DNA from 3 places in the Bacillus sp. FSL R5-0422 genome. Region 2 is predicted to be linked to each of the others. Evidence: riboswitches for the same ligand, from Rfam matches in the RefSeq annotation. Region 2 holds a riboswitch; each other region holds the start of a gene.
What was found. Region 2 has a riboswitch for S-adenosylmethionine ahead of metK (methionine adenosyltransferase). Riboswitches for the same ligand answer to the same signal wherever they lie in the genome.

Region 1 (8,129 bases), 750 kb from region 2:
TCGCACGCTGAAAAAAGCGGCAAGTATGGCGAAAGCCGGGACAACCATTTACGTGAGAGGCGGCACATATAAAGAGAAATTGATTGTCCGCCATTCAGGTACAAAGAAAGCACCAGTTATCTTTCAAGCTTATGGAAAAGAAAAACCTGTTATTAGCGGGGCTTCACTTAAAGGAAATCAAGCAGATGGCGGTCTTGTCACGATCGATCAAAAAAGTTACATTACCCTCAAAGGTCTGACGGTGGGACATCTCAAGACGAATAAAGAAGACCTGACCCCAGTCGGTATTTTCATCAAAGGAAGCGGGAAAGGCGTCAAACTTCTCAACAACCGAGTGTATGACATTCAGACGACACACAAAAATGGGAATGCGCACGGTATTGCGGTCTATGGAACAAAAGCTCCAGCGGCCATTGAAGATATTGAAATCAAAGGAAACACTGTTGAAAAATTAAAGCTTGGCTTCAGTGAAGCGCTTGTGCTCAATGGGAACGTCACTAAGTTTCGTGTGACACATAACACGGTTCGCCACACGGATAATATAGGTATTGATTTAATTGGTTTTGAGAACGTAGCACCTTCTAAAAAGTACGATCAAGTCAGAAATGGTGTTGTATCAAGAAACAAAGTGTACGAGATCACGAGTGTAGGGAATCCAGCCTATGGCAAAGACATCTCCGCTGGTGGCATTTATGTGGATGGTGGGAAGGATATTGTGATTGATCATAACATTACACATCACAACGATCTTGGGATTGAAGTCACAAGTGAACATAAAGGAAAAATGGCAGATCGTATTCGCATTGAACACAACCAAGTGTATTTGAACCGTTATACAGGCATTTCAATTGGCGGTTATGATAAAAAGCGAGGCGGAACAACAAATACGACGATCTCACATAATATTTTATACAAAAATGACACAGCCGGCTTAGAAGGCGGTCAATTGTTGATGCAATATCAAGCCGTGAACAATCGAATCACGAGCAATATCATGACAGCGAGTGCCTCGCATTACTTAGTCGTGAATCTTTATGGAGTGAATCAAAAGAATACCTTCCAGAAGAACGTTTATGATGACCGCAAAGGTGCGAAGGCTTCACAGTGGGTATGGCGCGGGAAATGGATGGAAGGCTACAAAACATATCTCTCTAAAAGCGGTCAAGATAAAGGATCAGCACATCTCAATCCGCAATTTGTGAATGAGAAAAAATATGATTTTCGCCTGAAGAAGTCATCACCTGCTAAGAAAATCATCGGAAATTAAGCATGTGTGAACGCAAACGCATTGTTTTAAATTTTCAAAAAAATCATTGACATTGATGTGACATCACATTAAAGTAAAGAAGACATTTCAACGAAAACAAAATTTCATAACGGATCTCTTATCAAGAGAGGCAGAGGGACTGGCCCTATGACGCCCGGCAACCGTTTCTACTATAGAAATTGGTGCTAATTCCTGCAAAGCTGTGACAGCTTTGACAGATAAGAGAGGAAGAATTCCCGATACATGTTTCATGCAACGGTGTTCAAGCCTCTCTTTCTAAGAGAGGCTTTTTGTCGTCTCTTTTTCAAAAGGAAGAACAGTTTACTGGCGTTTTCCTACATTTTTACCTAGTTTTCCGATGTGAAAAATAAAAACAACTTGAGGAGGAACAGCAATGAAGCGTAAGTATTTTACATCTAGTCTTATATTATTAACGGTATTGACTGTCCTATTAACAGGCTGCGGCACTGGATCGAGTGCGGGCTCAAAGGCAAATGCGAATGAAAAAGTCTCTTTTGACAATGTACCGAAGCGATTCGCAAAGGGACAGGGAGCAAAAATTAAAGTCATCCGTAAAATCGGCGGAGATGATCATACAGCACAGTTTTTAGCTGGGACAAAGGCAGAAGGTGAAGCGCTTGGCTTTACGGTTGATGTCTACACCGCAAATGGAGATACAGCGAAGTTCCATGACGCCATCTCTCAGGCGCTGGAAGAAAATTATGATGGCTTTATCATCTCTCATGGGGACGACGAGGCGACCGTCGCTGACGTGAAAAAGATTACGGCAAAGGGCATTCCGGTCGTAGCGTTCGATTCAAATCCTAAACTGAAAGGCATCAAAGGGGTTACAGTGACGTCTCAAGATGACGAACAATTAGCGAAAAAATCACTAGATGCACTCGTGTCTGATTTTAAAGGAAAAGCCAATATTGCGTACCTCTGGGTAGATGGATTCCCGCCAATGGTGAGACGGAACAAGGTTTATCAAGAAACGCTCAAACAACATTCAGGAATCAAGGAACTTGACCGCTTTGGTATTGCCTCCTCTGATACGTCTGTTCAAACACAAAATGCTGTGGCAGCGATGCTGAATAAATATCCAAAGGGTAAACTCGATGCTATTTTTGCCACGTGGGATGCCTTTGCCATTGGCGCAGCAAGAGCGCTAAAGGAAGCAGGAAGAACAGAAGTGAAGATTTATGGGATTGATGTGTCAAATGCTGATCTTCAAGAAATGACAGCAAAAGACAGTCCGTGGAAGTACACAGCAGCAGTTGATCCGAAGCTCATTGGCGCAGTTGACGTGAGAATTCTTGCGAAGAAAATAGCGGGCGAGAAAACCCCGTCTTCCTATGACCTTGAGGCCTCTCTCATCTCACAAAAACAGCTTCAACAATCAGGAAAAGCCATCAATATGGTCAATCTTGCAGACGAAGTGAAGGGATTCGGCTCATCAACTGCCTTTGAAGAAGATTGGATGAAGACCTTGAAGAAGCATTATACAAAATAAACGTCGTGCACTCTCTTCTATAGAGGGTGTTTCGTTTTTCAGATGATGATCATGAGAAGGAGGACACCTATGACAGCGCCGTTAGTTTGTATGAAGCATATTTCGATTGAATTCCCAGGAGTAAAAGCGTTAGATCAAGTGAATTTCACATTAGAAAAAGGGACAGTTCATGCACTGATTGGAGCGAATGGTGCTGGGAAGTCCACGTTAATGAAAGTTCTTTCTGGCGCTCATTCCCATTATGAAGGAAGCATTCAAATCAATGGTCAGGCGGCATCAATTCAAACCCCAAAGGATGCAGCCTCATATGGTGTGCAGACGGTTCATCAAGAAGTGGATACAGCTCTCGTTCCTTATTTAAGTGTTGGAGAGAATATGATGATGCATCAGCTTGAGAAAAAAACATTTGTCGGCTGGAAAGAGCTACACCGTAAGGCAGCTCACCGATTAAAAGAATTGGACATCGACATTTCCACAAAACGCCTTGTGAGTGATCTGTCCCTTGCGGAAAAACAGATGGTGCTCATCGCCAAGGCTGTTTCAATCAAATGCAGCATTTTAATCTTAGATGAACCAACTGCCCCGCTTAGTCATACAGAAACAAACAAGTTATTTTTAATGATTGATCGGCTGAAACAGAATGGAACGGGTATTGTGTTTATCTCTCATCGCATGCCTGAAATTTTCACCATTTGTGATGAACTGACAGTGATGCGAAATGGAACCGATGTCGCAGCTCATCTTGTTCAAAATACAAATCCCCAGCAGATCATTGAAGAAATGCTAGGAGCGCCATTAGAGGAGCAATTCCCGCTTCGTACACCTTTGAAAGACGCACCTATTGTCCTTGAAGTGAAGCAGCTAAACGACCAGCATAAATTACGCAACATTCATCTTCATGTAAAAAAGGGAGAAATTCTCGGAATTGCAGGCCTTGTCGGTGCAGGAAAAACGGAATTGTGTAAAGCGCTTTTCAGCGCCTCAGAAAAAACGACGGGGACTGTACAACTTCATGGTCAAACCGTACGCTTCACATCGCCTCATCAAGCTGTGAGAGCTGGAATGGCCCTTGTGCCAGAAGAAAGGAGAAAGGAAGGGGTTCTGACAGAAGAGAGTGTGGGGTGGAACTTAACAGCAGCAAATCTTCGCTCATTCTCACGTGTGTTCAGCTTCTTACATCGTTCAAAGGAAAAGCGGAAAGCAGACGAAATCGTCAAGCGACTTGGTGTGAAAACCCCATCTCTTGAAGCAAAGGTGAAGCATCTATCCGGTGGAAATCAACAGAAGATTGCCATCGGAAAATGGCTGCTGGCTGAGGCGGATGTCTATCTCTTTGATGAACCAACTAAAGGTGTTGACGTTGGAGCGAAAAAAGATATTTTCACACTGATTGCAGAGCTTGCCGCCCGCGGGAAATCTGTGATTTATGCGTCAAGTGAGCTGTCGGAGATTGCAGGGATCGCAGACCGCGTCTATGTGCTGTATGATGGCAGCATTGCCCGGGAAATGACGGCCCCAACGACTGAGGAAGAGCTTTTATATCATTCAACAGGAGGACAATCATGACTGAACGACAAATTCTAGCCCCTGTGCAGCAAACGAAAAAACAGCGGCCATCCTTTCATCTATTTGATTTCTTTTATCGATATGGCACGATTTTAACCATTGTTGTATTGATTGTGGTATTTGCGGCAGCGAATCCAGCGTTTTTACAAACAGGGAATATCATCAATATCTTACGGTCTATCTCGATTGTGACCATTATTGCGGTGGGCCTTACCATCTCATTGGCAGTCAACGGCTTTGATCTATCAGTCGGATCAGTCGCAACGTTATCAAATGCAATCGTGATTTCTATGTTTGTGTGGTTTTCGCAAAACCCGCTGATTGCGATCCTTTCTGCGCTAGCGGCTGCCCTTATTGTTGGTTTACTCAATGCCTTGATGATTGTCAAAATGAAAATTCCAGATATGCTCATGACATTAGCCATGATGTTTATCATTCAAGGATTGGCTCAAACGTATACGAAAGGGGCGACCATTTCTGAAAACATGGTGCTGCCTGACGGTACATTCTCAACGGGTACAATTCCCGCCTTTTTTAGCAAAATCGGACAGGTGCCATATATTATTCTCTTAATGGCAGTGATTGTGCTATTTGCACATATTTTCATGACCTACACAAAGCACGGACGATTTATGTACATCATTGGTGGGAATAAGGAAGCGGCTCGATTGTCCGGGATACATGTAAACAAATATAAAATCGCGGCATATCTGCTCTCAGCTTTATTTGCAGCAATCGGTGGTATTGTGCTGGCATCAAGGGTGATGACAGCGGAAATAAATGCAGGTACACCTTATTTAATGGATGGCGTAGCGGCAGCTTTTATCGGTTTTTCCGTCATGGGAGCAGGAAAACCAAATGCATTTGGTACTTTTATTGGGGCTGTGCTCATCGGTATTTTGCAAAATGGGCTTGTGATGATGTCTGTCCCTTATTACGCGATGGATATTGTGAAAGGCTCTGTACTCGCGCTTGCGCTAGCGTTGACGTATTACAAACAGCGAGGCTGACGATGTATTTTTTAAAACCTTTCGAGTCTCGTCTCCGTCTAGTAAACGGAAAGCGGTGCAGCCGCCGTTTCCCAAAAGGAGATGACAAAAGAAATGAATATGTCAGCAACTCATGTAGAAGATTTGAAAAACGTCATGGAAGACTGGAAAAATGAATTATTAGTATATAAATTTGCATTAGATGAAATGGATACGAAGTTTTCAATCATTAGCCAAGAATATAATTTAATCCATGGCCACAATCCAATAGAGCATACAAAATCACGGATCAAATCCTTTGAAAGCATTGTAAATAAATTAGCAAGAAAAGGATGCGACATCACAACACAATGTGCCAAGGAGTATATTCATGATATCGCAGGTGTCCGCATCATCTGCTCCTTTATTCAAGATATCTATAATATTATCGATGTATTGAGGCAAAGAGAGGATCTAAAAATCCTTGAAGTGAAAGATTACATTCAACATCCAAAACCAAATGGCTACAGAAGTCTTCATTTAATTGTGGAGATTCCTGTCTACTTAACGAATCGTGTGGAGCATGTGAAGGTTGAGATTCAGGTGCGGACCATAGCGATGGATTTTTGGGCGAGTCTTGAACATAAAATCTATTATAAATTGCAAAACGATGTTCCTCATCAGCTAACCGATGAACTGAAGGAAGCGGCTGATATAGCCCATTACTTAGATGAAAAAATGCAAAATATTAAACGAGAAATTGATTAGTGCATAAAAAAGAGCAGCTACGATATTCACAGCTGCTCTTTAACATGTTTAAGGATTGGTACCGCGGTCTCTCTTTTGAATCATATCTTGAGATTGTGCAGATTGGCTATCTTTTTGGATAGAAGCGCCAATGGAAGCACCAGTTATCAAGAGTGTCAAAACCGCAGTTGTGATAAGCCATTTTTTCATCATATATCACTCCATATTCTTAACAAGTTTTTAAGGACAACGCCTTGTTCCAGAAATAAGTAGATTCTTCATGAAGTCCAAGATCTGTTAAGTAAGCAGCTGCATCCTGACAGATGGCTTCAAGATCGACAAGAAAATTCATAGATTCTAATTGATCACAATAAGACTTGATTTGCTCTATCATGTTGTCTTGCTGAAGCATCAGTGTTTCTAAAATAGATAATTTAAGTGAAATGTTTCGTTGTTTTAAATTTTCTGCTTTTTGAAGTGAAAGCTGTACATAGTAGTGGAACAAACCAGGTTTTTTCAGCTTGAATAGTGCTTTTGTGTAGGCATACATGGCAAGTAAGTAGCCGCCTGGAGAAGACGTTTCAAATGTCTCGATCAATAAAGCCTTTTCTAGGAGCGACACAGCTTCACTGTATTCATTTCTAAGACTTTTAATAAAAGCTGCATTGCAATACGCATGACCAAGTAAATCTGGGTCTTCCATTTGTTCTAGTGAATGAATCACTTCTTCAAATAATGATTCTGCCTCATCATATTTTGATTGATCAGCATAATTCAAAGCGAGCATCATTTGACAGCTGATTGACTTTTTTACATAACATGGATCTGCGTCATAAATAGATGAAGCCATTTTCAAGTGGTGTATGGAGAGGAGCGTGGATCTTATATTATAGTAAAGACAGCCTGTTTTATAATGAAATTCTGCTTTCTCAATGTCATCGTGGACGAGATCTAATTTATCCTCTGCCAATTTTAAAAGGTGAAATGCCGTATCCTGATTGCCTCTGCGCATTTCATACATCCCTTTAAAGAAATAGAAATAGTAGCTGAGCATGTCATCTGTACGGATTGCATTTTCATCAACAAAAAGACTATGATCCAACGAAGCTGTATCTTCGATGAGATCTTTAAAACGGTACTCTAGCAATTGATAGTAAAGTAAGACGTCTTGATTCTCTTCCATGTGATCAAACGCTTGAAGAATCTCTTCTTTTAGCTGGATCGCACCTTGTATTTCTCTTTTTTTCATCATGACATACCAGTCATTTAACATATTCGCTACATCAACGGACGACAAAACACCTGTTTCTGACAATTTATATCCTCCTTTCTTCATCTATCACTCTAGTTCGATTTCCGTTCATCTGAATTCACTTTCCATATTCAGTATCTTCTTATATTTTAAGCGCTCTCTCGCAATTTGTAAAACATGTTTTTTGATGTAAATTCAACCAGTTGTGAAAGAAATAGGGATTAGGTGTCTTTTTGTATACGCTTACATATTTTTAGGTAAAAAGAGGATATTAGAAAAAATATATTGCAATATCAATAGAGAGAAGAAAGTCATTCAAACGTCTATCTTCGCATGTTAGAAAAAACGGCGGTTTTCAAGGTGATATCTCGTTTTTTGTGAGATTATCTCACATCATGATTGTGAATTGCTTTTCTTTTAGAATAAATGAGTTATTCGCAAAAAAGTAAAATTTAAAGAGACTATTGATCTAGGATTGTATGGATCTTTGGTATTGATAAAAAATATCACACACTATAGATTTAGCGTGGTATATTATTAATGGTATTACGAATATTTAGACAAAACTGACAATAGGGGGTCGTGTTTTATGAAAAAATCGATGTTACTGATCATGGGACTCATAGTTGTGTTCGTCATGGCAGCCTGTGGATCAAAATCGGACAGCGGTTCGGGAGAAGGCAAAGACACATATAAAATAGGGATAGATGTAACATATCCGCCGTTTGAATTTGAAAAGGGCGGTAAAACTGAAGGGATAGACGTAGATCTAATTAACGCCATCGCGAAAGACCAAGACTTCAAAGTGAAGCTGGA
Region 2 (8,129 bases):
ATGAGGCACCGGCTATTTTTAATATGATGGCGTATTTAGAAGGAGAGAAAGGGATTTATGGCATAAAGGGCGGTACATATCGTTTAGTTGAAGCATTTGAGACTTTGGCAAAGGAATTAGGTGTACAGATTCATCTGAATGAACAAGTCAACAAGATTCATGTGAAGGACCGGCGAATTACAGGAGTAGAAACGGCTCACCAGATGTATGAAGCTGATCAAGTTATTGCAGGAGCGGACGCGCTGACTGTCTACCGCCATCTGATTGATGAAAAAGACCGCCCAAGCTTTTTAAATCAAAAGCTTGCTACTATTGAACCGTCATTATCTGGCTTTGTTCTCTTATTAGGTGTACCTAAGGTCTATGATCAGCTGTCCCATCACAATGTGTTTTTCCCAGAGAATTATGAGCAAGAATTCAAGGATATTTTTCAACAAAAACAATTGCCTCAAGATCCGGCGCTCTACATATGTTATTCAGGTCATTCAGAACCAGCTTTAAGCGGAGGACCGGGAAGAAGCAACTTGTTTGTACTGGCGAATGCGCCTTATGTGACAAAAGAGCAAGATTGGGACATGCTAAAGGAGACATATCAGCAGCATGTGAAAACAAAATTAAAGGAAAAGGGTCTCTTTGATATAGATCAGGTGACCGAATATGAAGCGGTTCAAACTCCGCTTGATCTGCAGCAGAAAACGGGCGCATTTCATGGAGCCATTTATGGGATGTCTTCCAACTCATTTAAGCAGGCGTTCTTCCGTATCAATAATCAGTCAAAGGACATTGAAGGACTTTGGTTTGTTGGAGGAACAAGTCATCCGGGCGGAGGCACGCCGATGGTAACAAAATCAGGTCAGCTCGTTGCAGAAGCGATCATCAAGCAATTAACGTAAGAACAGATGAAAAGGAGAGAAATCAAGTGATTGTGGAAAAAAGAAGGTTTCCGTCCCCCCATCCGCAGATTCACTTATTTACAGTGACCTATGAGGCAGATGGACTTCGGATCAAAGGGCTGCTCGCTGAACCTGCTGGAGAAGGTCATTATGACGGCTTTTTGTATTTAAGAGGCGGCATAAAAAATGTGGGAATGGTGAGACCAGGCCGGATTGTGCAATTTGCCGCGCAGGGATTTGTCGTATTTGCCCCTTTTTACCGAGGAAATCAAGGAGGCGAAGGGAACGAAGACTTTGCTGGAGAGGACCGGAAAGATGCTTTTGCTGCCTTTCAATTGTTAAAGCATCACAAAAAGGTGAAGCAGGATCGTATTCATATCTTTGGTTTTTCGCGCGGAGGCATTATGGGCATTTGGACTGCTGTCGAAATGAAACAAGAGGCGGCTTCCTTTGTGACATGGGGAGGCGTTAGTGATATGAAGCTTACCTATGAAGAGCGTGTGGATATGAGAAGGATGATGAAACGTGTGATTGGCGGTCCCCCGCACAAGGTGCCAGAGGCCTATGAGGACAGAACACCTTTAAATGATGTGGACAAAATTGAAGCGCCTGTTCTGATCATCCACGGAGAAGAGGATCAGAATGTATCCATTGAGCATGCGTATTTATTAGAAGATGCGCTGCGCCAGCACGGGAAGTCAGTGGAGACTTGGTATTTCCATGGGTACAACCATTATTTTCCGCCGCAGCATAATCGGGAAATTGTCAGAAGGCTGACGACGTGGATGCACAGCCGGAAAAGCGGAAATGTGGTAAAATAAGCAGTATAACGAAATTTAGAAAGTAGGGGGATTTTCAATATGGGAATGCCTGTTGAATTTAATACAATGATTGTCACGAAGGGAAAAGAGACAAGAATTGAAGAGAATGTATTTGAACTCATGAAGGAAGGATACCGCATTTATCCATTAAATATTCCGCTTGAGGTGCGTAAAACGAAAGACGGAGAAAAAACAGGGACAGCACATGTTGAAAAGCTGGAGCTTACAGACAATGTGACTAAGGTCACTTATCGTCTCGTATCATTACATTCAACAAACTAACAAAAAAGCTGAGGGAGCGATTCCTCAGCTTTTTTTATTTGATTATACGAGTGGTCCGCCTTTAGCTTCAATGTCACTTGCTGCGTGGCTGAATTTTTGGAAGTTCTTTTTAAATTCATTGGCAAGGAAGTGTGCTTTTTCTTGATAAGCCTCTTGGTCATCCCATGTTTTAGAAGGTTGAAGCACTTCATCTGGTACGCCAGGAATATGAAGCGGGATGTGTAATCCAAAGATGTCATCAGTGATCATTTCGGCGTTGTCGAGGTCACCTTCGATCGCTGCTTGCACCATTGCTCTTGTATGCGCTAGGTTCATACGTTTGCCTGTACCATAGCCTCCGCCAGTCCAGCCTGTGTTCACAAGGAATACTTTTGCGCCGTGCTCATCAATTTTCTTGCCAAGCATTTCAGCATAGACGTGAGCTGGAAGCGGCAAGAATGGAGAACCGAAGCAAGTAGAGAATGTCGTTTCTGGTGATGTAACACCGCGCTCAGTTCCTGCTAATTTACTTGTGTAACCGCTCAAGAAATGGTACATCGCCTGTTCTTTTGTTAAACGGCTGATTGGAGGTAAAACGCCAAATGCATCAGCTGTTAAGAAGACAATGGCAGATGGGTGTCCTGCGATACTTGGCTTCACGATGTTATCAATCATTTCAATTGGGTAAGCAGCACGTGTGTTTTCAGTGAAGAATGTGTCGTCATAATCCGCTTCACGTGTTTCTTCATCAAGCACGACATTTTCAAGAACTGATCCGAAGCTGATGGCTTTGTAAATTTGCGGTTCTTTTTCTTCGCTTAAGTTCACACATTTCGCATAGCATCCGCCCTCAATATTGAAGACTCCTGAGCCAGACCAGCCATGTTCATCGTCACCGATCAGCTTGCGGCTTGCGCTAGCTGAAAGCGTCGTTTTTCCAGTACCTGAAAGGCCAAAGAATAGTGCGACATCGCCTTCTTGACCGACGTTTGCTGAGCAGTGCATCGATAAAATATCTTGCTCAGGAAGCAGGTAGTTCATGACAGAGAAAATGGACTTTTTCATCTCTCCTGCATATTCTGTTCCACCAATCAGAATGGTGCGTTTTTCAAAAGAAACGATAATAAACGTTTCAGAGTTTGTGCCATCTGTTTCAGGATCTGCTTTAAAATGCGGTGCAGATAAGATGGTGAAAGGTTTTTCGTTTGAAGAAGGTGTTGATCCGTCAGGTCTGATGAATAGTTGCTTTGCAAAGAGATTGTGCCATGCGAATTCGTTCACCACTGTAATTGGCATACGGTATCTTTCATCTGCGCCGGCAAATCCTTCAAAGACGAATAATTCATCACGTTCTTTTAAGTATGACACAACCTTTGTATATAAACGGTCAAATGCTTCTTTAGAAATCGGCTGGTTGACTTGACCCCAATCAATTTTATGTTCAGAGCTTTCTTCTTTTACGATAAATTTATCTTTAGGCGAACGTCCTGTGTAGGCACCCGTTGTAGCACGGACAGCTCCTGTTGATGTTAAAACGCCTTCATCACGTGCCAAAATCTTTTCAACAAGTTTCGGAACAGATAAATTTTGGTGCGTATTTTCTAATGAGAGCAATGACTGCAAATCTTCTTTTAAATCCACTGAGTTCATAAAAAAACCCTTCCTTTACCGTTGAATTTGTTTTGTTTCGATTAGTATAACACATTCATAATAATAGTCTATACTATTTAAATGTTTTTGTGTGTGTTTTTTCATTTCTGCTCTGAAAATATGCTTTTTGGTGATGCTAATATTGAGGTGAAAAAAAGGGAAGATAATTCTGATGAAGCATTGACATGACGCAAGTGTTTAAGATAAGATATCTTATTGAACGGATACTCTTATCCCGAGTTGGTGGAGGGACAGGCCCGATGAAGCCCAGCAACCGGTTTCTTATGAAAAGGCATGAATATGCTGAGAAACCAAGGTGCTAACCTGATGCAAGGTACAAGAACACCTTGAGCGATAAGAGTGAAAGGCATGCGATCTCAGACCCTTTCCTCGCAATGAAGGAAATGGTTTTTTTATTTTTGGGATATCATATGAACAAATTGCCAATAACATCTCTAATAGAAACGTTTTCAAATATAAGAGGGAACGAGTTCCGTATCATATTGGAGACCTCATCTCGGGATGATGTGGTCTTGTACAGGAGGAAATAGCCATTATGAGTCAAAATCGTCGTTTATTTACTTCAGAATCAGTGACAGAAGGACATCCGGATAAAATCTGTGACCAAATTTCAGACAGCATTTTGGATGAAATTCTAAAGAAAGATCCAAATGCACGTGTTGCCTGTGAAACTTCTGTTACAACGGGTCTCGTATTAGTAAGCGGAGAAATTACAACGTCTACTTATGTCGATATTCCAAAGACGGTGCGTGACACGATTAAGGAAATTGGCTACACACGTGCGAAATATGGTTTTGATGCGGAAACATGTGCAGTGCTCACATCCATTGATGAACAGTCTGCTGATATTGCGCAAGGTGTAGACAAAGCGCTTGAAGCACGTGAAGGCACAATGACTGAAGAAGAACTTGATGCGATCGGTGCAGGTGACCAAGGATTAATGTTTGGTTTTGCCAACAACGAAACTGAAGAACTTATGCCGCTACCAATTTCACTAGCGCATAAATTATCTCTCCGTTTAACTGAAGTACGCAAGGATCAAACACTTGCCTACCTTCGTCCAGATGGAAAAACACAAGTAACAGTAGAATATGATGATCAAAATAAACCTGTTCGTATTGATACAGTGGTTATTTCTACGCAGCATGCACCAGAAGTGACGCTTGAACAAATTCAAAGCGACTTAAAAGAGCATGTCATCAGCCCTGTCGTTCCAAGTGAACTAATTGATGAACAGACAAAATACTTTATTAACCCAACTGGTCGTTTCGTGATCGGCGGACCTCAAGGGGATGCTGGTTTAACTGGACGTAAAATCATCGTTGATACGTATGGCGGATACGCTCGTCATGGCGGTGGTGCTTTCTCTGGGAAGGACGCAACAAAGGTTGACCGTTCAGCGGCATATGCTGCTCGTTACGTAGCGAAAAACATCGTAGCTGCCGGCCTTGCTGATTCTTGTGAAGTACAACTTGCTTATGCAATTGGTGTTGCACAGCCTGTATCGATTTCAATTGATACTTTCGGAACAGGAAAAGCTTCTGAAGAAAAATTAATTGAAGTGGTTCGTGCGAACTTCGATCTTCGTCCAGCTGGCATTATTAAAATGCTTGACCTGCGTCGTCCGATCTACAAACAAACAGCTGCATACGGACATTTCGGCCGTCATGATTTAGATCTTCCGTGGGAAAAAACAGATAAAGCCGATACACTTCGTCAAGAAGCATTAGGACAATAACAACATAGAAAACCGCTTATTTTAAGCGGTTTTCCTTTTGATTAAAAAAAATTATACAAAAAGCGAAAAAATGTGAAACAAAAACGGACAAATAACTGTCTAATTATAGGTCTACTTTTAAGAAATAACATAACGTGGAGGCAATAATATGTGTGGGTTTGTTGGTGTGTTTAATCACCGTCCATTGTCCGAAACTACTGAGCAGGAAGAGTTAATTAAACAAATGAACCGTCTCATCGTTCACCGTGGTCCGGATGATGAGGGTTACTTTCATGATGAGCATGTAGGATTTGGATTTAGACGTTTAAGTATTATAGATGTTGAGCACGGAAAGCAGCCGCTTTCTTATGAAGATGAAAAGTATTGGATTATTTTTAACGGGGAAATTTATAACTATGTGGAGCTGAAGGAAGAGCTTGTGAAAAAGGGCTATACGTTCAGCACAGATTCTGATACGGAAGTACTGCTTGCCACATACCGTCATTATAAAGAAGAAGCGGCTTCTAAGCTTCGCGGCATGTTTGCCTTTTTAATTTGGGATAAAGAAGCGCAGCAATTATATGGCGCAAGAGATCCGTTTGGCATCAAACCGCTTTATTTTACACAAGTGGAAGAGCAAGTGTACTTTGCGTCTGAGCGCAAAAGCTTGATGGCTGTGAACGAGAACATCCTATTTGATGAGACTTCATTGCAGCAGTATATGTCATTCCAATTCGTTCCTGAGCCAAATACGCTTGATCAAAAGGTGCATAAAGTTGAGCCTGGTCATCAGTTTATTTTACGCCCAGGGCAAGAGATCGAATTTAAGACATACTGGAAAGTTCAATTCAAACCTGAGCAAACACAAGAACAGAAGTTAATCGAAGAAGTACGCGATGCAATCTATGATTCTGTGAATGTTCACATGAGAAGTGATGTACCTGTTGGTTCATTCCTATCAGGTGGTATTGATTCTTCCTTCATCGTGTCTGTCGCAAAGGAATTACACCCTGAGCTAAAGACATTCTCTGTTGGCTTCCAGCAGGATGGCTTTAGTGAAGTTGATGTTGCGAAAGAAACAGCTGATAAGCTAGGCTTACAAAACTTCAGCGCCGTCATTTCTCCAGAGGAATATATGAACGAGCTTCCGAAGATTGTCTGGCATTTAGACGATCCTTTAGCTGATCCGGCGGCGATTCCATTGTACTTCGTGGCAAAAGAAGCGAAAAAACAAGTGACGGTTGTTCTTTCAGGTGAAGGAGCGGACGAGCTGTTCGGTGGATATAATATTTACCGTGAGCCTCTTTCTCTTAAACCATTTGAATCTGTACCAACTATGCTGAAAAAGCTTCTTCTTCGTCTGGCTCGTTTAATGCCAGAAGGAATGAAAGGGAAGAGCTTTATCGTTCGCGGTTGTACGCCATTAGAGGAACGTTATATCGGTAATGCGAAAATTTTTGAAGAGCCAGTGAAGAAAAACCTTTTAAAGCATTATGATCCAAGCATCACGTATCGTGATGTAACGAAGACATACTTTGAGGAAAGCGCTGGCTACAGTGATATTAACAAAATGCAATATGTTGATATCCATACGTGGATGCGCGGGGACATCTTATTGAAAGCAGATAAGATGACGATGGCGAATTCTCTTGAGCTTCGTGTTCCATTCCTTGATAAGGTCGTTTTCGAAGCGGCTTCTAAAATTCCAGAAGAGCTGAAAACAAAAGATGGCACAACGAAATATTTATTGCGTAAAGCAGCAGAAGGCATTGTGCCTGACCATGTGTTAAATCGTAAAAAGCTTGGTTTCCCTGTGCCAATTCGTCATTGGCTGAAAAATGAGATGAATGCTTGGGCGAAAGACATCATCAAAAACAGTCAAACAGATGAATACATTAATAAAGAGTATGTGCTTGATTTATTAAATGAGCATTGTGCTGGTAAAGCAGATCATAGCCGCAAGATTTGGACCGTCCTTATCTTTATGATTTGGCATAGCATTTATGTAGAGCGCAGCATTGATCCAGAGCAGTTGAATCATCAACCGAAAGAAGTCATCTTTAGTTAATGAAAAAAGGTTTTCAGCACAAAGCTGAAAACCTTTTTTGTCATGATAGAAAGCGGCGGAAAAGGGTAAAATAACAAGCGGTTCATAGTTATTGCTTAATATCCTGAAAAAAACATGATAAAGTGAAGATACGTGTATGATGTTAACGGGATATAAGGGAACGATAGTATTGTCCTTTTTCTACATATTCTCTACGGATTCTGTCCATGTCTTGGATATCTTCATCTGTTAATTGACGGACGATCTTGGCTGGACGGCCGAAAGCGAGTGATCCTTTTGGGATAACCTTTCCTTGAGGGACTAGACTACCTGCACCGATAAAGGCACCTTCGCCAATTTCTGCACCATCGAGAATGATGGACCCCATACCAATGAGGGCATTTTTTCGAATGATTGAACTATGTAATGTGACTTGGTGTCCAATGGTAGCACCATCTTCTATAAGAAGTGTTTTTCCAGGACTTTGATGCAGACAGGATAAATCTTGAATATTGACGTTTTTTCCAATTCTCACAGGAGCGACATCGCCTCTGATGACAGTTTGGAACCACACGCTTGAATATTCTCCAATCGTGACATCTCCAGTAATGGTGGCGTTATCTGCGACAAAGACCGATTCATGAATCTCAGGTGTAAACTGATGATATGGATAAATCACTTTTTCTACTTCCTTTCTTAATACAACATTTGTGAGGTGT
Region 3 (8,129 bases), 220 kb from region 2:
GAGCATTAGCACCCGTGAACACTTCGGACACGATATTGAAGATGGCTTCTTCAGGTTTTGCTGTACTGATGTAGTTTTCTACATAAGTCACTGAACTATGATCATCTGCTACAACGATGACATGGTTGAACAAAGTCGTGTCGTCGTTTTCATGTAGGTAGACGGCTTGAATTGGCGCTTCAAGTTCTACATTTTTCGGTACATAGAGGAAAGCTCCACCATTCACTAAAGCAGCATGTAAAGCTGTTAGTTTATGCTCATCTACTTTCACTGCATCAGTCATGAAGTATTTCTTCACTAGATTGCCATGTTCACGAAGCGCTGTATGAAGATCAGTGAAGATCACGCCTTTGTCTTTCGCTTCTGTTGAAAGAGACAAGTAGGCTGGCGTTTGATCACGCTGAATGTAAACTGTCTTATCCGTGTCCTCTAAATCAATAAGAGATTTCACTTCTTCAGGAAGCTCTTCTAATGATCCAAATGGTGCACTTTCGACTGTATGCTGTTTGAAATTGGTTAAATTCCATTTAGAAATATTCGTTTTGTCAGGCTTTGGCATTGGAAGGTCTTCTGCTTTTTCAAGAGCCTGTAAGCGAAGGGAACTCATCCATGCCGGTTCCTGATGCTTCTCGGAGAAGCTTTTGACATAATCTTGATCTACTGATAATTTCGTTTCTAATGTCATCAATAATCCTCCTAACGCTTACGCTTCTTGACCAACAGTTTCGTCTTCAATTCCTAACTCTTTTTTAATCCAGTCATAGCCTTCTGCTTCTAGACGTTGTGCAAGTTCTGGTCCGCCAGATTTCACGATACGTCCTTGCATCATGACATGAACGTGATCTGGTGTGATGTAGTTCAGTAGACGCTGATAGTGAGTGATCATTAAGCAGCCGAAGCTTTCGCCGCGCATTCTGTTAATTCCTTTAGAAACCACTTTCAACGCATCGATATCAAGACCAGAATCGATTTCGTCAAGGATCGCAATTTTTGGTTCAATCATCATTAATTGAAGAATTTCATTGCGTTTTTTCTCCCCGCCTGAGAAACCTTCGTTTAGGTAGCGTTGCGCCATGTCTGGGTCCATTTCAAGGAACTCCATGTTTTCGTCCATTTTGCGGATGAATTTCATGAGAGAGATTTCATCGCCTTCTTCTCTGCGAGCGTTAATAGCAGAACGAAGGAAGTCCGCATTTGTCACACCACTAATTTCAGATGGGTATTGCATCGCAAGGAAAAGACCTGCTTGAGCGCGCTCATCTACTTCCATTTCAAGTACATCTTCGCCATCAAGCAAAATGCTGCCTTTTGTTACTTCATATTTAGGGTGGCCCATAATTGCAGCAGATAAAGTTGATTTACCTGTACCGTTTGGTCCCATTACTGCGTGGAATTCTCCACCTTTTATCTCGAGGTTTACACCCTTTAAGATTTCTTTCCCTTCAATCTCAACGTGCAAGTCCTTAATTGTTAATGTCGAAGCAGTCATATATCGATACCTCCAAAATAATCATTATTCTCAATTTATTCTCATTCTAATTTTATAACAAATTAAAAGTGAATACAACACATTCACGATAAGCGTGAGAGGATGCTCTCAAAATTCTAACAAAAAAAGCCGGTAGATAAAAGGATTTATGTCGAAAAGACTGTTTTCATAAAGAAAGGACGGGAAACTGTTCTCCCCGTCCCTTAGCTATTTAATAGCCTTGTATATTCATTTTTGCGAGCTGCCTTTTCTCATCTCGATAGGACTGCTCTCGTTTATATTCCACTTTCATCCGTAAGTCATGGTCTCTTTCGTACTCTGCATAGCTCATGCCATGAGCCTTATGCATGGCCTTTTCCATCTCGGCGGTATAATCCAATCCTAATGTACTATGGTCCGAACAAATAATAAACCATTCCCTTCTTTGAGTGTAGCTTCATTGTATCAAAGTCATGCGGCTTCACTCAAAAGGGATATAGTGCGCTATGCTGGCATATTTTCTCACACAATCGGCTGAGAAGAACTCAACTCCCTGATATGGAAATATACCGCCCTTTCCTTCCCTTAATGCGTCTGTCCTCCAAATTCGTCAATACATTGCTGAACGACAGTAATCCCTTGGCTCAATGCTGCCCCGCCGCCAAATGCTGCTGCCACGCTGACAACCTCTAGCAAATTTTCTTCTGTGGCGCCTTGGTCGAGCGCTCCCTTTGTATGATAAATCATGCAGTATTCGTCCTGTGCATGAATACTGATGCCAAGGGCAATCATTTGTTTTTCCTTTTGCGTTAATGAATCGCTCTGAAAACATTGCTCCGTGAATTCATTGAATTTTTTCCCAAACACCGGCATTTTCTTCTGAAATTCACCCATTGCGGTTTTATAATCAGTCAGCGACTGCTGCATGAATCCGCTCATATGCTGTTCATTCATCTTTATTCCATCCCTTCAGGTCATTTGTACATTTTTATTATGAGCGAGATTTGAAAAAATACACAAAAAAACCTCGCTTTGACGAAAGCGAGGTTACAGATTGTTGACAAAGGTCTAAAATGAACTTAATTTTAGACCTTTGTCTTCCTTTCAGCGTGATAGAAAACCTTTGCAGTGTAGGAAGGACGAGTACTGGAGCGGAGCGAATCCGACATTCGTGAGCACCAGCACGCAGGACTGACACCGAATGCGAGGGTTTGTCTACACGCTGAAACCTCGCTTTGACGAAAGCGAGGTTAACACATCGTTATTCAGATACCGGTAGTACAGCACCGTCATATTTTTTGTCGATGAATTCTTTGATTTTATCAGAGTGAAGAACTTCCATTAAAGTCTTGATCTTATCTGATTTTTCTTCACCTTTGCGAACCGCCACGATGTTTGCATATGGGTTGTTCTTTGTTTGCTCAAGTTCGATTGAATCGTTTTTCGGATTCAATTTATTTTGGATCGCATAGTTGACGTTGATAAACACAGCATCGCCTTCACTGTTTTCATAAGCTTTCGCTGTTAGTTCAGGAGCGATTTTTTTGAACTTTAGGTTCTTTGGGTTTTCTTTGATGTTCTTTACAGTAGCGTTGATTGTATCAACCTTTGGGTCGAGTTTGATGACACCAGCATGTTGAAGCAGGGCAAGCATACGTCCTTGCTCAGCTACGTTGTTTGTCATGATGATCGTGCCACCGTTTGGAATATCTTTTACTGATTTGTATTTCTTAGAGTAGATGCCGAATGGCTCAAGGTGAACCGCACCTGCACTCACTAGGTCGTAATCTTTGTTTGATTTATTTTCTTCATTTAAGTAAGGGATATGTTGGAAAAAGTTTGCATCCACTTCTTTTTCAGCTAACGCTTTGTTGTACATTTTATAATCACTAAGTACTTTCACTTTGAGATCGTAGCCTTTTTCTTTTAGAAGTGGTTTTGCTTCTTCAAGAATTTCGGCATGTGGTGTTTTTGAAGCCGCAACCGTAATGGTTTTGCTATCACTTGCGTTATTAGATGAACCGCATGCAGCTAAAATGCCTGCAAATGCTAGAAATAGTGCACTTAAAATCAATTTCTTCATGAATAAATCCTCCCTTATCGTTTATCAATTTTATTTGTAATCAAATCACCGATTATTTGAATAATAAAGACGATGATGAGAATAAACACAGTGGCAAAAAGTGTGACATCTGTATTACCAGATTGGTATCCTTCCACATAAGCAAGGTCACCAAGTCCGCCTGCTCCAATTGCACCTGCAATCGCAGTTGAGCCAATTAAAGCAATCGCTGTTACGGTAATACCTGAAATGAGGGCTGGCAATGATTCTGGCAGCAATACTTTGAATATGATGGTCGATGTTTTCGCTCCCATTGAGCGTGCTGCTTCAATGACTCCTTTGTCTACCTCACGCAGTGCAATTTCGACAAGACGTGCATAGAATGGAGCTGACCCAATGACAAGGGCAGGCAGTGCTGCATTTGGACCTAGAATTGTATGCATTAAGAATTTCGTGAACCCTAATAAAAGAATAATTAAAATGATAAAAGGAATCGATCTGAAAATGTTGACGACTCCACCGATGACAGCATTGATCGGTTTATTTTCCCAAAGACCACCTTTTCCTGTAAGGAAAAGCAGGAGTCCAAGAATAATTCCGATCACAAAGGCAAACGCCAATGAAATGAGTGTCATATAGACCGTTTCGCCCGTTGCATTCCAAATGACTTCTAAATCAACGTTCGGAAACCATTTCTCAAACATGTGTCATCACCTCAATTTCAACCTGTTTGCTTTGGATATAGGCGATGGCTTTTTCTACCTCAGTCTCTTCTCCATTAATATGGATAAAGAGTGTTCCAAACGCGCCTTCCTGCGTTTGAGAAATCTTTCCTTGAAGGATATTTACATCGACCTTGAAGGATCGAATGATTTCAGTGATGAGCGGTTGCTCGGCAGAATCGCCAATAAAGGACAACCGTACGACCTGACCTTCTTTTACGCGCTCTAAGACGTGTTCGATTGTTTCTTTCGCTTCCTCTGGTTCAGCAAGCTGCTGGACGAATCGCTTCGTCATTTCTTCCTTCGGCTGTCTGAAAACGCGTAATACCTCGCCTTCTTCGACAATGCGTCCATTCTCCATCACCGCCACGCGATGACAAATTTTGCGAATGACATGCATTTCGTGTGTAATCAGCACAATCGTCAGTCCAAGTCGTTTATTGATATTTGCCAAAAGATCAAGGATAGAATCCGTTGTTTGCGGATCAAGTGCTGACGTTGCTTCGTCACAAAGAAGAACCTTTGGATCATTTGCTAATGCTCTCGCAATCCCCACACGCTGTTTTTGTCCGCCGCTAAGCTGAGACGGATACGCATTTTCTTTTCCTTCTAAACCGACTAATTTAATCAGTTCATTCGCACGCTCTCTCCGTTTCGATGTCGGTACACCTGCGATCTCAAGTGGGAACATAATATTTTGTCTCACTGTTCTTGACCAAAGTAGGTTAAAGTGCTGGAAAATCATGCTGATTTCTTGTCTTGCTTTCCGAAGTTTCGCATTCGATACTTCATTGATCCGGTTGCCTGCCACTTCGACAATTCCTTCTGTTGGCAGCTCCAGACCGTTTAATAGGCGAATCAGCGAGCTTTTTCCGGCACCGCTATACCCAATAATTCCGAATATTTCACCTTTACCAATATCCAAGTTGACGTCTTTCACAGCATCAACATTTCCGCTTTTTGAATGATACGTTTTTGATACATTCTGTAAATGGATCACAGTCTGTTCACCTGCTTTCTTGCTGAATCTATAGGTTGCCATCACATACATTATTTATTCTTCCTGATGCCATGCTCCGCGCCTGGCTTGAGGTCAGTAAAAAAGACCCAACTGCAATGCAAGCAGAAAGGCCTTTTATGTTCAATACGCCTTTCTCTCATCTTTCAAAGCATTGCGGCTTTGAGTGAATTGGCACCAATTTCAGCTATGCTGACGGTTGCCGGGTTTCATAGGGCACGTCCCTCCACCTCTCTTAATAAGAGAAAATATGTTGTTTTATGTGATGTTCATGTTTTTACTAACGTAGAATATCATGCTACCCGAGATATGTCAACGCTGTAAATCGCTAATTTCCTAGTAAACGACTACGTTATCATTTTTCGAAAAAAACCGTTCGTCAGCCAGAGCACCGCCTCTAGTCTTAGGAGCGCGCGGAATGACCCTTTTACTTTCACTTGTCCCCTGCTAATTAACTGCTGTAAGGACATATCTCCATCTAATAATTGTAGTATTTCTTTTCTCTCACCATAAAAGATGAGATCCGATAACTCAATTGCAGGTAGTTTCTTCACTTCACCACGCTCATCCACAATCAATGTACAAGAGTCAGTTTCCGCCTCAAATGTAATCTTCAAGGATGATGATGAGAGCAGCGGTTTTAGCAATAAGCGCTGCCCTTTGTTACCATGGGTTTTCACTTTTTCCACATGTATAACCTCCCTGTCATTTGGTTATACATAACATTTCTCTACAAACATTCCCTTGTCCTTTATAAATAACTCGACAAATTTTCAGATGAATTGCTTGAAATATGACAAAAAACCGCTTTATTTAGCGGTTTCAATCATTTCATGAAGATATGGAACAGAGTGAAAGGCATAGCCTTTTTGCACCAGTTCGCCTTTTTTAAACAGTAGAAAGCAAGGAACGCTTTCGATCTCAAAAGCCTTCGCAAAGCCTGGTGAGTAGTTTAAGTTATTTTCGTAAAAAGGTACATCCGGCTGCATGGTGTCTACGACCGCAAGCATTTTCTTTGCCAGCTGGCATGTTCCGCAAAACGGTGTATATAAGTATAAAAGAAATAAATCGTCCTTTATTTCCTTGAAATCATGTTCTTCAATCTCTTTCATATACGTCCACCCTCATAAATATTTCGAATGAACATCAATGTTTGCAGCTAATAGGATAGATGCAATGTGGGCTGACGGTGAAGCGGCCACTTCGCGGTACGTTCTGTCGACAAAAAGATGAAGCGCTTCAGGGAATTCTTTTCGAAATTGCTTCCGCAGTTTGTCGCCTGCATCGTCACTGTCTGCTAATATGTAAACGTCTTTCCCCAATAATTCGTCTACGAGCTGATCCAGCTTCGATGTACTGATCGTGCCATTGGTGCAAATGATGGTAACAGGTTCACTTATGACTTCTTTTAGCTTTTGTTTGTCTGTTTTACCTTCTACTATGATGACCTTTTCTACCTCTACATTCATCACGATCACCCGGCCCTTTTGACATTGTTCAGTTCTCCCTTAGATTACAATCTTTCATCGAGGTTGTAAAGATTGGGCACTTGCACTAAAAAGACTGCAGCTTATGCTCACTGCAGCCTCATCTGTGATTAGCACCAGCCATTTTCATCATCACAGTCTACATATTTTTCTGTCCCGTGGGTCAATGTATCCGTCAGACGATAAAAACGATTTTGATCATAGGAATAACCTGATTTTAACTCATATTGGTTTTCACTAATCATCGTGCCAATCTCTTCATTTTGATGATACAGCACCATGCCGCTTTCTTTGAATCGCCCTGTGACATGATCTGTTATATCCACCTGTTCTTTTTGAAAAGACAAATTGGACACCCCCCATAAAGGTAGAGTGTCCAATTTCACGTGAATTAGTCTTCTTTTGTCATTTCTTCATATTGCTCAGCAGTCATCAAGTTCTCAATTTCAGATGTATCAGCTGGCTCTACCACGATCATCCATGCTTTTTCGTATGGAGAGTCGTTGACGAATTCAGGGCTGTCATCCAGCTCATCGTTCACTTCAACAATTGTACCGTTGATCGGTGCGTAAAGCTCAGAAACTGTTTTCACTGATTCTACACTTCCGAAAGGCTCGTCCGCTGTAATTTTGTCTCCTACTTCAGGAAGCTCAACGAACACGATATCGCCTAGCTCAGATTGAGCAAAATGCGTAATACCGATACGCACCTTTTCCCCTTCTACTTTGACCCATTCATGTTCTTCTGAATAACGTAAATCTTTTGGTGTGCTCATTCAATACCCCTCCAGTCTTTTCTTTCAATCTATATTGAAGATACCACAATCTGAATGAAAGTTACATCATTTCCAGACGCTTTTAAATGTATCTTCATTAAATCCAATCGTGACTCGTTTACCGTCTGTTGTAATCGGACGCTTGATCAGCATTCCATTAGATGCGAGTAATTCTAGCTGCTCGTCCTCTGACATTGCAGGAAGTTGATCTTTCAGCTGTAGCTCTCGGTATTTCTGTCCACTTGTATTAAAGAACTTCTTCAACTCTAAGCCGCTTTTTTCGTAAAGGGCTTTTAATGTTTCTTTATTAGGCGTCTCTTCGACGATATGTATGCTGTTGATGTCTTTATTGTGTTCTTCCAGCCATTTTTTTGCTTTTCGGCATGTACCGCAAGATGGGTATTCATAAAAATCTAAAGCCACCATTTTCACCTCCTGCAAATAGTGACAACATTTTATCACAAAATATTTTAAAAACCTAAATGTATGCTTACAAAAAGGTGCAGAAAGAAGACAAAGGGCTAAAATAAAGATCATTTTAGCCCTTTGTCAACAATCTGAGGTGCGGAATGATATCCGCAAATTTCAGCCGTCTTA

Region 1: linked by a shared signal. The riboswitch ahead of MKX52_RS17480 (sugar ABC transporter substrate-binding protein) and the one ahead of metK (methionine adenosyltransferase) in region 2 are both predicted to bind S-adenosylmethionine.
Region 3: linked by a shared signal. The riboswitch ahead of MKX52_RS14805 (methionine ABC transporter ATP-binding protein) and the one ahead of metK (methionine adenosyltransferase) in region 2 are both predicted to bind S-adenosylmethionine.

Annotation. Positions count from the first base shown of each region.
Region 1 is NZ_CP152014.1:3,398,900-3,407,028, reverse strand. It holds gene MKX52_RS17485 (right-handed parallel beta-helix repeat-containing protein) at 1-1,267, shown strand, start outside; SAM riboswitch class I at 1,383-1,492, shown strand; gene MKX52_RS17480 (sugar ABC transporter substrate-binding protein) at 1,662-2,780, shown strand; gene MKX52_RS17475 (sugar ABC transporter ATP-binding protein) at 2,850-4,346, shown strand; gene MKX52_RS17470 (ABC transporter permease) at 4,343-5,356, shown strand; gene MKX52_RS17465 (GTP pyrophosphokinase family protein) at 5,450-6,082, shown strand; gene MKX52_RS17460 (hypothetical protein) at 6,131-6,271, opposite strand; gene MKX52_RS17455 (Rap family tetratricopeptide repeat protein) at 6,291-7,376, opposite strand; gene MKX52_RS17450 (transporter substrate-binding domain-containing protein) at 7,903-8,129, shown strand, end outside.
Region 2 is NZ_CP152014.1:2,646,836-2,654,964, reverse strand. It holds gene crtI (phytoene desaturase family protein) at 1-893, shown strand, start outside; gene MKX52_RS13515 (prolyl oligopeptidase family serine peptidase) at 920-1,714, shown strand; gene MKX52_RS13510 (DUF2584 domain-containing protein) at 1,754-1,996, shown strand; gene pckA (phosphoenolpyruvate carboxykinase (ATP)) at 2,039-3,625, opposite strand; SAM riboswitch class I at 3,853-3,986, shown strand; gene metK (methionine adenosyltransferase) at 4,182-5,384, shown strand; gene asnB (asparagine synthase (glutamine-hydrolyzing)) at 5,533-7,431, shown strand; gene MKX52_RS13490 (gamma carbonic anhydrase family protein) at 7,574-8,089, opposite strand.
Region 3 is NZ_CP152014.1:2,868,553-2,876,681, forward strand. It holds gene sufD (Fe-S cluster assembly protein SufD) at 1-685, opposite strand, end outside; gene sufC (Fe-S cluster assembly ATPase SufC) at 704-1,489, opposite strand; gene MKX52_RS14785 (hypothetical protein) at 1,701-1,838, opposite strand; gene MKX52_RS14790 (carboxymuconolactone decarboxylase family protein) at 2,054-2,422, opposite strand; gene metQ (methionine ABC transporter substrate-binding lipoprotein MetQ) at 2,730-3,551, opposite strand; gene MKX52_RS14800 (methionine ABC transporter permease) at 3,566-4,234, opposite strand; gene MKX52_RS14805 (methionine ABC transporter ATP-binding protein) at 4,227-5,252, opposite strand; SAM riboswitch class I at 5,407-5,515, opposite strand; gene MKX52_RS14810 (SCP2 sterol-binding domain-containing protein) at 5,618-5,959, opposite strand; gene MKX52_RS14815 (thioredoxin family protein) at 6,080-6,382, opposite strand; gene MKX52_RS14820 (toprim domain-containing protein) at 6,395-6,739, opposite strand; gene MKX52_RS14825 (YusG family protein) at 6,868-7,104, opposite strand; gene gcvH (glycine cleavage system protein GcvH) at 7,149-7,532, opposite strand; gene MKX52_RS14835 (arsenate reductase family protein) at 7,599-7,955, opposite strand; gene MKX52_RS14840 (acyl-CoA dehydrogenase family protein) at 8,127-8,129, opposite strand, start outside.